Regions from separate parts of the Bradyrhizobium sp. HKCCYLRH3099 genome, predicted to be linked through region 2. Evidence: riboswitches for the same ligand, from Rfam matches in the RefSeq annotation. Region 2 holds a riboswitch; the other holds the start of a gene.
What was found. Region 2 has a riboswitch for S-adenosylmethionine ahead of ACQR1Y_RS10625 (O-succinylhomoserine sulfhydrylase). Riboswitches for the same ligand answer to the same signal wherever they lie in the genome.
Positions count from the first base shown of each region.

Region 1: another riboswitch for S-adenosylmethionine. It lies ahead of metX (homoserine O-acetyltransferase MetX); the one in region 2 lies ahead of ACQR1Y_RS10625 (O-succinylhomoserine sulfhydrylase).

Region 1 is NZ_JBNPTW010000025.1:28,698-35,938, reverse strand. It holds gene ACQR1Y_RS32050 (hypothetical protein) at 1-321, shown strand, start outside; gene ACQR1Y_RS32045 (hypothetical protein) at 435-665, shown strand; gene ACQR1Y_RS32040 (S8 family peptidase) at 764-2,740, shown strand; gene ACQR1Y_RS32035 (GIY-YIG nuclease family protein) at 3,415-3,705, opposite strand; gene metW (methionine biosynthesis protein MetW) at 4,040-4,702, opposite strand; gene metX (homoserine O-acetyltransferase MetX) at 4,706-5,920, opposite strand; SAM riboswitch at 6,012-6,091, opposite strand; gene ACQR1Y_RS32020 (chorismate mutase) at 6,266-7,099, shown strand; gene hisC (histidinol-phosphate transaminase) at 7,139-7,241, shown strand, end outside.
Region 2 is NZ_JBNPTW010000003.1:534,186-541,426, reverse strand. It holds gene ACQR1Y_RS10640 (SRPBCC family protein) at 1-278, shown strand, start outside; gene ACQR1Y_RS10635 (MATE family efflux transporter) at 275-1,747, opposite strand; gene ACQR1Y_RS10630 (2'-deoxycytidine 5'-triphosphate deaminase) at 1,859-2,965, opposite strand; SAM riboswitch at 3,072-3,151, shown strand; gene ACQR1Y_RS10625 (O-succinylhomoserine sulfhydrylase) at 3,228-4,436, shown strand; gene ACQR1Y_RS10620 (GDSL-type esterase/lipase family protein) at 4,512-5,582, opposite strand; gene ACQR1Y_RS10615 (SGNH/GDSL hydrolase family protein) at 5,638-6,396, opposite strand; gene ACQR1Y_RS10610 (OpgC domain-containing protein) at 6,396-7,241, opposite strand, start outside.

The sequences.
Region 1 (7,241 bases), on a different contig from region 2:
CACAAGCTCGGCATCTTCAGCGCCGGTCCGCAAGCCGCTCCTGCGGCACAGCCGACCGACATGGAGCTGCAGAGCTTCTGGAGCGTGCTGAAGAAGATCGGACAGGGCGTGCAGACCGGCCTCGATGTCGGCCACAGCCTCGGCATCTTCAGCGCTGGTCCGCAAGCCGCTCCCGCGGCGCAGCCGACCGACATGGAGCTGCAGGGCTTCTGGAGCGTACTGAAGAAGATGGGACAGGGCGGCTATGGCGGATACCGCCCCCCCGCCTTCGGGCAGCCGCTCGGCACCTTCAGCAACGGCCAGGCCGGCACGATGCACTAGCGCGACAGATCTGAAGCAGAAGCCCACGGCATCGGCGCGTGGGAGACGAAGCGCGAAGCGGCGGGCGCACGCAACGTCCGCCCGCCGCCGACCTGACACGGAGGAAACGACACATGGCGGATCCCAACGCACCGCAGGAATTCATCGTCCAAGGCGAGCCCGTGAAGTCCGGTCAGCTCGCCGCTCATCTGAGCAGCGAGCCGAGCGTCAAGCGCGTCGGGCAGGTCGCGCCGGATGTCGTGATCCTCTCCATGACCAAGACCCAGGCCGATCATCTTCGATCGACCTTCCGCACGATCGTGGTGGAGCCGAATGCTCCGCTGAAACCCTTTGACGCCGGCTGACTGCCGCTGCGTCGCCGACGATGTGACGAGGATGAGGGAGCCCGCAAATGGCCGCACGAAGCAAACCTGATAGTTCTGATCAGAAGGATCTGGCGGCCATGGCCGTCAATGGAACGGGAGCACAGCCCGCAACGGGCGACCAGCCGGTCGCCGACACGGCTGCTCCGGCGCAAGCCGCGGCAGCGGTGACACCCCAGGCGTCCCCTGCCCCCCAAGCCACGGCTCGAGCGGACAGCGGCAACGCTGCGCCACCGAAGGGCCAGGCGGTCGCGACGGTGGCGCAGCGGCGGGCGCAGTACATCCTGGCGCCGCGGCAGCAGATGGGGCTCGGCACCTTCAGCGCCGACTTCATCGTCCAGCAATTGACGGGCAGTCCCGAGATCGACGTCGTGAAGACGATCCAGCCGCCGCGGCTGTTCGGGTTTCAGAGCGCCGACCCCGGACAGGCGCCGCTCGGTCCGATGGTGCTCGCCCGCATGGCGCCCGACAAGGCCGAGTTGCTGAAGAGCCAGGCCGGTGCGCGGCTTGCCGTCGAGCGCGACGTGCCGCTCACCTACATGCTCGATCCGACGCTGCCGCAGATGCCCGCGCCGCATGCGCTGCCGAACCCCGGCGTTCTCGTTCCGCTTGCCGACGGGTTCTCGACGACGATCGAAGTGATTGGCGAAAGCGGTCCCCTGCCCGAGACGGAAGTGTATGTATTCGGCAGCGTGTGGCCGGTCCAGGGCGTCACCGACGGCAGCGGCCGCGTCACGCTCCGGATCCAGGGCGAAACGCCCGACACCATCCGCTCCATCCTGATCAAGCCGCGCGTGGATTACTGGACGTTCTGGCTCGAGCGTCCGCAACTGGTGCCCGACAGCGTGAACCGCATCGCCGCTAAGACGCTGGGCGCCTATCTGAACGGCTTCCCCGGCCAGCAGATCCTGGGCTGGGGCCAGCGCGCCATGGGGCTCGATCGTCTGCCCCTCACCTATAATGGTGCGGGCATCAAGATCGCGATCATCGACTCCGGCACGGCGCCGACGCATCGCAATCTGCACGGTGTCTCCATCGGGAAGAGCATCGTCGGTACCGATCCCGCCGCCTGGACCGTCGACACCATCGGTCATGGCTCGCATTGTGCCGGCATCATCGCCGGTGGTCCGGTCGGATCCGGCGGCGGCATTCGCGGCTTCGCTCCGGCGGCCGAAATCCACGTCTGCCGGATCTTCCCAGGCGGCCGCTTCAGCGATCTCGTCGAGGCGCTGGACTACTGCATGGAGCATGGCATCGACGTCGCCAATATGAGTCTCGGTGGTGGCGAGCCGTCGCAGATCATCGAGGACCGCATCCTGCGCGCCAAGCAGTTGGGCCTGGCCTGCATCGTCGCCGCAGGCAACTCATCGGGCCCGGTGCAGTTTCCCGGCTCGACGCCGCACTGCCTGTCCGTCGCCGCGATGGGCAAGTGGGGCGAATTCCCCGAGGACAGCTTCCACGCCCAGCAGGCCCTCGACGGCTTCCGCAGCAGCGACGGCTATTTCCCGGCGAAGTTCTCCTGCTTCGGCCCGGAGATCGACGTCTGCGCGCCGGGCGTCGGCATCGTGTCGTCGCTCCCGTCGGACGGCTTCGGCGCGTGGGACGGCACCTCGATGGCGACGCCGCACGTCACCGGCCTCGCCGCGCTGGTGCTCGCGCATCATCCCGACTTCAAGGGGCCGTTCGCAACCCGCGACGCGCGGCGTGTGGAGCGGCTGTTCCAGATCCTGAAGGAGACGGCGACGCCGTTGCAGTTCGGCGATCCCAACCGTTCGGGCGCCGGCCTGCCGAACGCGATGCGCGCGCTCGGACTCGAGAGCAGCGTCACCACGGCACCCTCTGCCGATCCGTCGCTCGACGTGCTGCGCCGCCTGCTCGGACTGACACAGGGCGCGGCGCCGTCGGCGATCCCGCCGCAGGCGCCGAACGGGAAGCTGAACGGATCAAGCCCCGTTGCGAGGGGGCCGGCGACCACGGCCGGCGCGCAGAGCCCGCCGATCGGTGACCCCACCCCGTCCCAGATCCGCGACATGATGCACAAGGTCGGATTGCTGTAGGCCTCGTGACACGCGCCAAGACCTGTGGACTCACCTGATTGCACGACGGGCAGTTTGCGCATGGATCTCATGCATCAACTGCCCGTCGTGTTAGTTTGTCGCAACGTCGAGCCTTGCCTCGTCGGGCAAATCAGCTGCAGATTTCCGTCCGTCCCGCCTCACTGCAAGAGGGGCGTATCGCGGTCGTCACGAACGCTGAGGTGGGATGCGGTGGGCGTGTCGGGTTGCGCGTGAGTTCGCTCGCGCGGACGAACAATTCCGATGCGCACGGTCAAGTCGCGCGGTCCTGACATCCCGACGCTGATGTCAACTCATGGCGAGGCTTTCGCTTCTCATGGGGATGGTGGCCAGAAAGCCCGGCGCACCAGGGAGAACGCGAAGCAGCCGTCAAACCATCGCGCAGGGAAGGCTGGGTGTTCCCGGCTCGTACCTGTGGTACCTGCCGCCTGCATTTTTTCTCGCAGGCGGGCCATGGGTGCGGCCAGCATCCGGCCTTCCCTGCGCCTCTGCGTTTTCCAGAGGCGAGACTGATGCAGAGCCCGGGCGCGGATGCGCGGCGGGAGGTTTATGCCTTGTCTCAACCACATCGGATCTTTGAAAAGTGAAAAACGCCAACCCCAAGCTCGTCATGGCCGGGCTTGTCCCGGCCATCCACGTCGCTCCGCATCCGCGATCTACATTACGATCGTATCGTAGAGATCGTTCCAGTCGGGGTTGCTTGCAACGATCAGCCCAACCTTCCACGCGCGCGACCAATGCTTGATGTTGTGCTCGCGCTGGATGGCGCTTTGGATATCGTCGAAGATCTCGAAGTAGACCAGCCGCCTCAAGCCATATCGCTTGGTGAAGCCGTCGATCAGACCACACCGATGCTGATAGACGCGTTGCACAAGATTGCTGGTCACGCCGACATAGATCGTGCCATTGGGACGATTGGTCATGAAATACACGTAGCCACCCGCCATCGCGGGATACTACGACGAGCCATTGTCACGAGCAATATGGCAACTGATTTGCTCGTCATGCCCGGGCGCAGTCCCGGGCATCCACGCGGTTCTCAGGATGCCGCACGACGCGGATGGCCGGGACAGGCCCGGCCATGACGGTGGAGAGAGGTCGACCATCACCCACTCCGTCCCATGTCGCAATTGGGTTACTCGTCATGCCCGGGCTCCGTCCCGGGCATCCACGTGGTTCTCAGGGTGCCGCACGACGTGGATGGCCGGGACAAGCCCGGCCATGACGGTTGAGAGAGCGGGACACAAACGTCTACAGCATGCTGGGCAGCGGACGGCGCCCCTACCGCCGTTCCCCCCGGCTCAGCAGAAACACGCCCTGCTCGCCGAACATGTTCCAGAACCACCAGGGCATGGCCACGCGCAATGGACGGCCGTAACTATCAAGAGCGACCGCGCGCTCCATCTTCACGTCGATCTCGTCGCAGAGCTGCACGAAATCCTTGATGGTGCAGAAATGAATGTTGGGCGTGTCGTACCAGGTGAAGGGCAGATTGTCGGTGCGCGGCATGTGGCCGCCGACGAGCAGTTGCAGGCGCAGCCGCCAGAAGCCGAAATTCGGGAAAGTGACGATGGCGCGGCGGCCGATGCGCAGCAGATTTTCGAGCACGGCCTTCGGCCGGCGCGTCGCCTGCAGGGTCTGCGACAAGATTACGTAGTCGAAGGCGTCGTCGGGATAGTCGACGAGATCGGTGTCGGCATCGCCCTGCACCACCGCGAGCCCCTTGGCGACGCAATGGTTGACGCCCTCGCGCGACAGCTCGATGCCGCGGCCGTCGATGCCGCGGCTCTCCAAGAGTTGCAACAGATCGCCGTCGCCGCAGCCGATGTCGAGCACCTTGGAGCCGCGCTCGACCATGCCGGCGATCAACAGATGATCGGGGCGATAGGCCAGCACCTCACCGCCGGAAAAGCCGTCCAGCGGCAACACACCTTGCAGGCTCATGGCTCAGCCTCCCGTCGCAGGCTTGAGGCCGCGCGCCTTGCCGGCCGAGTCGAGAAACGCGCTGGCGATCTCGAAGAATTCGGGCACGTCGAGCAGGAACGCGTCATGCCCCTTGTCGGTCTCGATCTCCGCGAACGACACCCGCGCGCTCGACGCGTTCAGCGCATGCACCAGCACCCGCGACTCCGACGTCGGAAACAGCCAGTCGCTGGTGAACGACACCACGCAGAACCGGGTCTGGATGCCGCGGAACGCCGCGGCCAGCACGCCGTCATGGTCGGCGGCGATGTCGAAATAGTCCATCGCCCGCGTCAGATAGAGATAGGAGTTGGCGTCGAAGCGCTCGACGAAGGACGAGCCCTGGTAGCGCAGATAGCTCTCGACCTGGAAATCAGCATCGAACGAGAAGGTCGGCAGCTCGCGGTCCTGCATGCGGCGGCCGAACTTGCGATGCAGCGCGGCGTCCGACAGATAGGTGATGTGCGCCGCCATCCGCGCCACCGCCAGCCCGCGATGCGGATGCGTGGCCTTGTCGGCGTAGCGGCCGTGATCCCATTCCGGATCGGCCATGACAGCCTGGCGGCCGAGCTCGTGGAAGGCGATGTTCTGCGCCGAATGCCGCGTCGCGCAGGCGATCGCGAGATTCGCGAACACGCGGTGAGGATAGGCCACCGTCCATTGCAGCGCCTGCATGCCACCCATCGAGCCGCCGACCACGGCGAACAGGGTGTCGATGCCGAGATGATCGATCAGCATCGCCTGCGCGCGCACCATGTCGGGAATGGTGATGATCGGGAAGTCGAGACCCCACACCTTGCCGGTCGTCGGGTTCAGCGAGGCCGGGCCGGTCGAGCCCATGCAGCCGCCGATCACGTTCGAGCAGATGATGAAGTAGCGCGCGGGATCGAGTGGCCGTCCGGGGCCGACCAAGGTCTCCCACCAGCCGGGCTTGCCGGTCATCGGATGGCGGTTGGCGACATGCTGGTCGCCGGTCAGCGCGTGGCAGATCAGCACGGCATTGGACTTGTCGGCGTTGAGCTCGCCATAGGTCTGGTAGGCGATCTGGAACGGCGAGAGGTCGACGCCGCAATCGAGCTTGAGCGGCTTGTCGGCGCCGAACTGCGCGACCAGCGAACTCGGATGGTCGACTTCGTGCGAACGCTCTTCCGGCGCAACGCTGCGCAGCGCGGAGGTGGATTTCGGCGTCAGGCCTGTCATGTCTCTCACCCCGGCCTTCCGGCAAGGGCTCCCGAACCACGTGACATATCAGGCCATGAAAAACCCGGCCTGAACTGGGGTTCGGCCGGGATCGATAACGTCCCCGGCCTGTTTAGCGAGTTTTTTAACGTGGCTGCAAGCCGGCCGGCTCAAATGACCACGGAACGAGCAGAAACTAGTCCCGCGGGCGCTCCTCGTCAAGGCAAGCTGGGGTTGACCGCCAATCGGACTTTCCACGGCTGCAGACCAGCCAAGCCTAGGCAGCACAAGGTAAACTTGCTGTTGCACAGGCCCGGCGCATCGGACAGAACGGCACTCGTTCCCCCCGCGCAGAGTGATCCGGACATGTCGAACCCGCCGCCCGCACCGCCCTCGCTCGCCGATCTGCGCAAGGAGATCGACGCGATCGACGAGCAGGTGCACCACTTGCTGATGCAGCGGGCCGACATCATCGACCGGCTGATCAAGGTCAAGAAGACCCAGGAGGTCGGCTCGGCGTTCCGCCCGGCGCGCGAGGCCGACATGATGCGCCGCCTGGTGCAGCGCCATCGCGGCATCCTGCCGCTGGACACCGTCGAGGGCATCTGGCGGGTGATCGTCTCGACCTTCACCTATGTCCAGGCGCCGTTCTCGGTGCATGCCGACGTCTCGGTCGGCGAGTCCGCGATGCGTGACTCCGCGAGGTTCCATTTCGGCTTCGTCGTGCCCTACGTCGCCCATTTCAGCGCCCAGGCCGCGGTTGAAGCAGTGGCGCGCTCGAAGGGCGATCTGGCGCTGGTATCGACGACCTCGGGCCATACGCCATGGTGGATCACGCTCGAGCCTGTCGGCGCGCCGAAGATCATCGCGCGGCTGCCCTTCATCGAGCGTGCCGACCATCCGGCCGCGCTGCCGGTGTTCGCGGTGTCGCGCGTCGCCGACGACGCACTGGTGCTGGAGGTCGAGACCTGGAGCATCCGCGTCTCCGGCTGGAATGCGCAGGTGTCGCGGGCGCTGTCGCCGCTGGCGGACGTCGTCGCGGTGCCCGATACCGCCTTCGACAGCGCCGCTCTGCTGGTGTCGATCGAGGCGCCGTCGAACCTCGACAGCATCAAGGCCGCGCTGATCGCGGCGGGCGCCTCTGTGCGCTCGGCGGCGCTCGTCGGCGGCCATGCGAAACGCTATACGGTTCCGAGCTGAGGCCAACCTTGCGCCCGAGATGATTGTCCGGAGTTGATGATGAACCGCCCCGTGCCGAACCCCGGCATTCTCGACATCGCACCCTACACGCCCGGCAAGAGCCCCAAGCCCGAGCCCGGCCGGAAGGTGTTCAAGCTGTCGG
Region 2 (7,241 bases):
AGGACGATGTCCGCATCGTCAGCTTCGCCAACGGCAACGTCGTGCGCGAGCAACTCATCGATTGCGACGATGCGCGGCGGCGCATCGTCTATGCGATCGACGATCCACGCATGACCCGGCACAGCGCCTCGATACAGATCATCCCGGACGGCGAAACTCGCTGCCGAATGATCTGGATTACCGACGTGCTGCCGCACGCCATCGGGCCTTACATCGCGCAGCAGATGGAGATCGGCGCGCGCACGATGCAGGGCACGCTGGGGAGGCTCGCCGCCTAGCCCGCGCGCCGCACCGGCGGAGCCTCCGCGACGGAAGCAAGCTCGGCCGTGACCACGGCCGGGCTGAGCTCGACCGTGGCCGGCTTCGGTCCCCAACGGGTCAGCATGACACTGGCGAGTGTGAGCACGCCGAGCAGCACCATCGAGGTCGCCGCCAGCATGAAGAACTCGCCTTCTGTCGCGGCATGCTGCAGCAGATAGCTGCCGCCGACGGCAATGAAGACGAGCCGAACCGTCTGCGCGAGCACCGGTCCGAGCACCTTGGCCGCGCCCTGCGATGAGAAATACATCGAGATTGCGAGACCGATGAACGCATACATCGGCGCGGCGATGCGCAGATAATGCGCGCCGGCGGCGCGCGCGCTCGGATCCTGCGTGAAGATATCGACCCACACTTGCGGGACGAACGCAATCAAGGTGGCGAGCGCGCCGACTGACGTGAACGAGACGATGCCGGCCGTCCAGGCGATGCGACGAGCACGCGCGACACGCTCGGCGCCGATCGCCATGCCGACCATCGGGACCGACGCCATGCCGACCGAGAACGCCACGGTGGTCATCATGAACTCCAGCCGGGCACCGATGCCGTAGCCGGCGAGCACGGCGGTGCCGAAGCCGGCCAGCATGTGCGTGAAGATCGCGATCGAGAGCACCGACTGCAGGGGTGAGAAGCAGGCGACCGCACCCACTTTCAGGATGTCCGCGAACATCGCGCCGCTGATCTTGAGGCCCCGCAGCTTCGGCCTGACGCGCGCGCGGCCGGAGAACAGGTACCAGCCCATGACCGAGATGCTGACGCTGAAGGCGAGCAGCGCGCCGGCGGCGACGCCGCGCATGCCCAAGCCGAGGCCCAGACTAAGCGTTCCCCCGAGCACGATCTGCAGCAGCGCGGAGCTCAGGATCATGAACGACGGCAGCTTCATGTTGCCCGTGCCGCGCAGAATGCCGGCCATCGAGTTCATCAGCCAGGGCAACATGGCGCCGCCGAAGAAGATCTGCAGATAGGCCACGGCGTGGGTCAGCACCGTGCCGCGGCCGCCGAGCGTCTCCAGCAGGCCGGGTCCGAACGTGAGCATGCCGACCATGAAGGTCGCGCCGAACGTCAGCGCGATCAGCAGCGCATGCGAAGCCAGCGTCGAGGCGCGGTCGGTGTCGCCGGCACCGAGCGCACGCGCAATCGCCGAGGCGACGCCGCCGCCCATCGCACCGCCGGACATCGTCATGGTGAGGATCACCAGGGGGAACACCAGGGCCATCGCGGCCAGCGCCTCGATGCCGAGCCGGCCGATATAGGAGGTCTCGGCGATGACCACGCAGGTGCCAGCAGTGTTGGCGATGATGTTGGGCCAGGCCAGCGACAGCAATGTCTTGAGGATCGGCCCGTCGGCCACCGCGTTCCGCGCCGGCTTGACGGGCGGCACGGGCCGCCCCTCGCCGACCGGAGTGTCGGCCAGGCCGATCTCGGACATGTTCGCTCCCCGCGTGGCTGCGGTTGGTGTCGCAGCGCAATTATCGGTCGTCTCTAGCACATCGCGGCGTGCGCCGGATGCATTGGGGGTGCGCGCGCGGCGCGCAGCGCGCTACAGGCGGAAGTGCTTGGAGAGCTTCAAGCCCTGCGCCTGGTAGTTGGAGCCGATGCGGCTGCCATACATCGCGTTCGGCCGCGCCAGCATCTTCTCGTAGACGAGCCGGCCAACGATCTGGCCGTGCTCGAGGATGAACGGCACCTCGCGCGAGCGCACCTCGAGCACGGCGCGGGAGCCCTGCCCGCCGGCCCCGGCATAGCCGAAGCCGGGATCGAAGAAGCCGGCATAGTGCACGCGGAATTCGCCGACCAGCGGATCGAACGGCACCATCTCGGCGGCGTAGTCCGGCGGCACCTGTACGGCCTCCTTCGAGGCGAGGATGTAGAACTCGCCGGGATCGAGGATCAGGCTGCCGTCGGGCCGCGCCTTGATCGGCTCCCAGAATTCCTCCACCGGATAGCCGCCGCGGCGGTCGACATCGACGACCCCCGTATGGCGCTTGGCGCGGTAGCCGACATAGCCGTTGGCATTGCTGCCGGAGAGGTCGACGGACAGCGCCACGCCGCCGGTGAGATCGGCATCGTCGCGATCGACCAGCCGCTCGGCCTCGTGCAGCGCGATGAGCTCATCCTCGGACAAGACGGCATCGCGGTAGCGGAAGCGGACCTGGGAGAGGCGCGAGCCCTCGCGCAACAAGACGGGAAACGTCTTGGGGCTGATCTCGGCATAGAGCGGGCCGTGATAGCCCGCGCCGATCATGTCGAAGCGGCGGGTGCCGTCGGCGATCACGCGCGTGAACACGTCGAGCCGCCCGGTCGAGCTCTTCGGATTGGCGGCGGCGACGATGTCCTTCGGCAGCGCCAGGCTCTCCAGCAGCGGCACGATGTAGACGCAGTTGGTCTCCAGCACCGCGCCATCGGCGAGCGCGATCTCGTGCAGCTTCAGCTCGTCGATGCGCTCGGCCACCGTGGAGCCCGGCCCCGGCAGGAAGCTCGCCCGCACCCGATAGGCCACGTCGCCCAGCCGCAAATCCAAGCTCGCGGGCTGGATCTGGCTCTCGACGAAATCGTATTCGGGAATGATCAGGCCGGCCTCGGCCATCGCCACGATCATGCGGTCGGGCAGGATGCCATGGGCGTCGGCGGGAAGCGAAAACGGCAAGACCTGATCCTTTGCCGGAATGGCGGCTATGCGAGCCTATATAGGGTCTTTTGACCGGTTATCCGATGGCTGGCTTGACGGAAAGGCCGGGTGGGACTATGAGCACGACTTATCCCGTGGTGATTTGAGCCGGCCGGCTTGCAGCCACGTTAAATAAGTCGCTAAACAGGCCGGGGACGATTGTGATCCCGGCCGTGAGGAGTTTTCCCAGGCCGGTTTTTTTGTGCCCATCGCCAGGCGCGGTGGTCACGATGGAGGTCACATGTCGAAGTCCCCCGCGAAGGCGCCGGCGTCGTTCGCCCACTACCGTCCCGAAACCCGGCTGGTGCATTCCGGCGGCCTGCGCTCCGAATTCGGCGAGACCGCCGAGGCGCTCTATCTCACGCAGGGTTTCGTCTACGCCACCGCCGAGGAGTGCGAGGCGCGCTTCAAGGGCGAGGATCCCGGCTTCATCTATTCGCGCTTCTCCAACCCGACCACGGCGATGTTCGAGCGCCGCATGATCGAGCTCGAAGGCGCCGAGGCCTGCCGCTCGGCCGCCACCGGCATGGCCGCCGTCACCACCGCGATCCTGGCGCCCCTGCGCGCCGGCGACCATGTCGTCGCGGCCAAGGCGCTGTTCGGCTCCTGCCGCTACGTCGTCGAGGACCTGCTGCCGCGCTACGGCATCGAGTCGACCCTGGTCGACGGGCTCGACCTCGACCAGTGGCAGAAGGCGGTCCGGCCGAATACCAAGTCGTTCTTCCTGGAGAGCCCGACCAATCCGACACTCGACGTGATGGATATCCCGGCGATTGCCGAGATCGCGCACGCGCATGGCGCGCGGCTGATCGTCGACAACGTCTTCGCCACCCCGATCTGGCAGAGCCCGCTGGCGCTGGGCGCCGATGTCGTCGTGTACTCCGCGACCAAGCATATCGACGGCCAGGGCCGCTGCCTCGGCGGCGTGATCCTGTCGTCGGAGGCGTTCATCGCCGAGCACATCCACAATTTCATGCGCCAGACCGGCCCGTCGATCTCGCCGTTCAACGCCTGGGTGCTGCTGAAGGGCCTCGAGACGCTCGCTGTGCGCGTGCGCGCGCAGACCGACACGGCGGGCAAGGTGGCCGACTTCCTCGCCGCGCATCCGAAGATCTCGCGGCTGATCTATCCGGGCCGCGAGGACCATCCGCAGGCGGCGACGGTCAGGAAGCAGATGCGCGCCGGCTCGACCTTGGTCGGCTTCGAGGTCAAGGGCGGCAAGCCCGCGGCGTTCCGCACGCTCAACGGGCTCAAGCTCGCGCGCATCTCCAACAATCTCGGCGACTCCAAGACGCTGGTCACGCATCCCGCAACTACCACGCATCAGCGGCTGACGCCGGAGGCGCGCGCCGAGCTTGGGATCAGCGAGGGCTTCATCCGCTTCTCCGCCGGCCTCGAGCATGCCGATGATCTGATCGAGGATCTCGACGCGGCCCTGAAGGCCGCTTAGCGAATGGCGAATTGGCAGTAGCGAATAGATGGTCCCGTCCCCTATTCGCTACGCGTTATTCCCTACTCGCCCTCGTCACATCGGCCGATAGGTCAACACCTCGGACGGCGCGTTGATGCCGAGCTTCACCTGGCCGACCGAGCGGATGATGTCGTCGCCGAGCAGCTGGGCGAAGCAGGCGTAGCCCCAGTCGCTCATGTGCAGGCCGTCCGAGATCACGAACTCATTCATCGGGATCGCCTGGCGCTCGTGCCAGTCGCGCATCACCTCGAAGCGCGGGAAGATGCCGGCGTGATGCAGCTCGGCGATGCGGCCGAGCAGCTTGTTCATGCGGCTGGCGTTCTCCGAACGCTCGTTGACCCTCGGCGAATATTGCAGATCGACCAGCACGACGTCGGACGCCGCCGCCTGGATCTTGGCGACGCCGTCCTCGACCAGCTTGGCGGTCTCGGTCGGATCGAGGTCGCGCAGCACCGCATTGGTGCCGACCTGCCAGATCACGAGATCCGGATGACGATCGATCACCGACGTCTCCAGCCGTTTCATCATTTCCGGCGCATCCTCACCGCCGACGCCGGCATTGATCACGGTGATGTCGGCCATCGGATATTGCCGGCGCAGCTGCGCTGCGAGCCGGTTCGGATAGTTGTAGTCGGGCGTGCTCGCGCCATAGCCCTGCGTCGATGACGAGCCGAAGGCGACGATGACGACCGGCAGGCCGGAGGCCAATTTGTTCGCCACATGCGGCAGGGAAATGAAATTCTTCTTCGCGACGCCCTTCGGCGGCAGGCAGGGCACGCGGTTGAAGATGTCGCTCGCGGACTTCGCGACCTGCTTGACCTTGTCGATCGCGCGCTCGGTGATGCTGCGCGACTGCGACGGGGTGGCGGCCATGACCGCCGCACTCGCGGGCGACTGCGCGTCCGTCATGGCTGGCGCATTTGCCGGCGGCGACGTCTTGGCCGCAGGATTGACGGCGGCGATCGGACCGGGCGCCGGATTGCCGGCCTGAGCCACCATGACGTGGCCGATGGTCGGACGCAATTCGCTGACCGCAAACTCGGCAGCCACCTCGGCGCCCTGCGCGCGTGCGAGCTGCGGGCTGATCGAGAGAGCCGTCACCAGGACCACGGCAGCCGAAAGCATCTCCCATGTCCCAGATACGCGGCACAATTTATTCGAACACATAGACAACATGACCCTAGTTCTGCTGCGCCGGACCGACATGCGCCGCGTCGATGATGAACTTCGACAGCGCCCGTCCGAGGCAATCATGAACCTGCTTGGCCAGCTCGACCCCGTGCGTCGGATTGAACAGGTCGAAATCGCCCTGCTCGTTCCATTGCCGCATGATCGCGAAGCGATCGAACAGCGGAATGTCGCGCTGCTGCGCCACCACCCGCATGTTGTCGACATAGGGCGGCACGGAAATCAGCGTTTCCGTCCGCGGGCTGTATTGCAGGTTCATCAAGACGACATCAGCTCCCGCTCTCTGCAGCGTCGCCACACCGTCGTCGACCGCCTGCCGGAACTCATCAGGATCGATCGACCGCATGGCGTCGACCGTTCCGGTCTGCCAGATGACCAAATTAGGCCTTTTTCCTTCCACCAGTTTAACAAGATTTCCGGCGATTTCCTCCGCCGTCTTTTTCGGCTGCAGCTCGACCGTCAGGTTGATGGTGACGGCCGGAAGCTTGTCCTTCAGGGCCGCCTGCAGCCGGTAAGGATACGCGGCGGCATCCGCCGTGCTGACGATGGAGGATGAGCGGCTTCCGACGACGAGAATATCCAGCGTGCGGGCGGTCTTGACGGCGTCTGCAACTTTCGGGAGTGGGCTCTCGGTCGTCAGCAGGTAGGCCGGCACCTCGCAATTCTGCGGCGCGTCTTCCGCGCGCGCAGACGCTGCCAGCGTCACCGCCAGCGCTGCGATACCAAACCTTAACCACGAGACGGACTTCATCAGCCCCCTCCCGCCAGATCGGCGTTGCTGCGCGCACCTTTTCGCGCCGCGCCCTTATCGGCCTCACGCTTGTACCACGAAATCAGCGACGCCACCCCCCACATGATGAGGATGCCGCACAGGCTGATCACCGCATGCATCATGGCGCCGCCCGACACTTCGGCAAGCACGAAATGACCCGCGAACGCCAGAAACACGCCGAGGCAGAAGATCTCCAGCGAGTGTTGCCCGCAAACAATCAGCGGCCGCAGCCAGCGTGACTTCAGCAGCGGCCAATCCTTGCGCAGATAGTGCACGGTGAGTGCTGCGAGTGCGAGGAAATGCGCGAAACGCAACACGTCAAGATCGGTCTTGTCGATCGGATACATCCATTGCTCGATTCGGCGCGGCATCAGATGACCGAGCTGCGGGATGTACCAGGTCAGGGTGACGCAGAAGGCCGCGACCAGATAGGCGACGCAGAGCCCGAGCGTGATCGGGGAATTGATGATGCGTGACATGCGCTGTGCGCCGCCGAGCGCGCACCACGCGCCGAACACGAACAGCAATTGCCAGGCGAACGGATTGAAGGCCCAGAAGCCGTTCGGATAGGCGGTGAGATAGAGATCGAGCTCCCAGGTGACCGCGTAGAGAACGACCGACAGACCGAGGGTGACATCGGGACGCCAGCGCATCAGCCACAGGATCAACGGCAGGAACAGCATCAGCACGATGTAGAGCGGCAGCACGTCCATGTTGACGGGCCGGAAGCGCAGGATCAGCGCCTGCACGATCGTCACGTCCGGCTGCTTCAGGAAGTCCATGATCCCCATCTCTTCGGTGTAGAGCGGGTTCTCGAAGCTGGT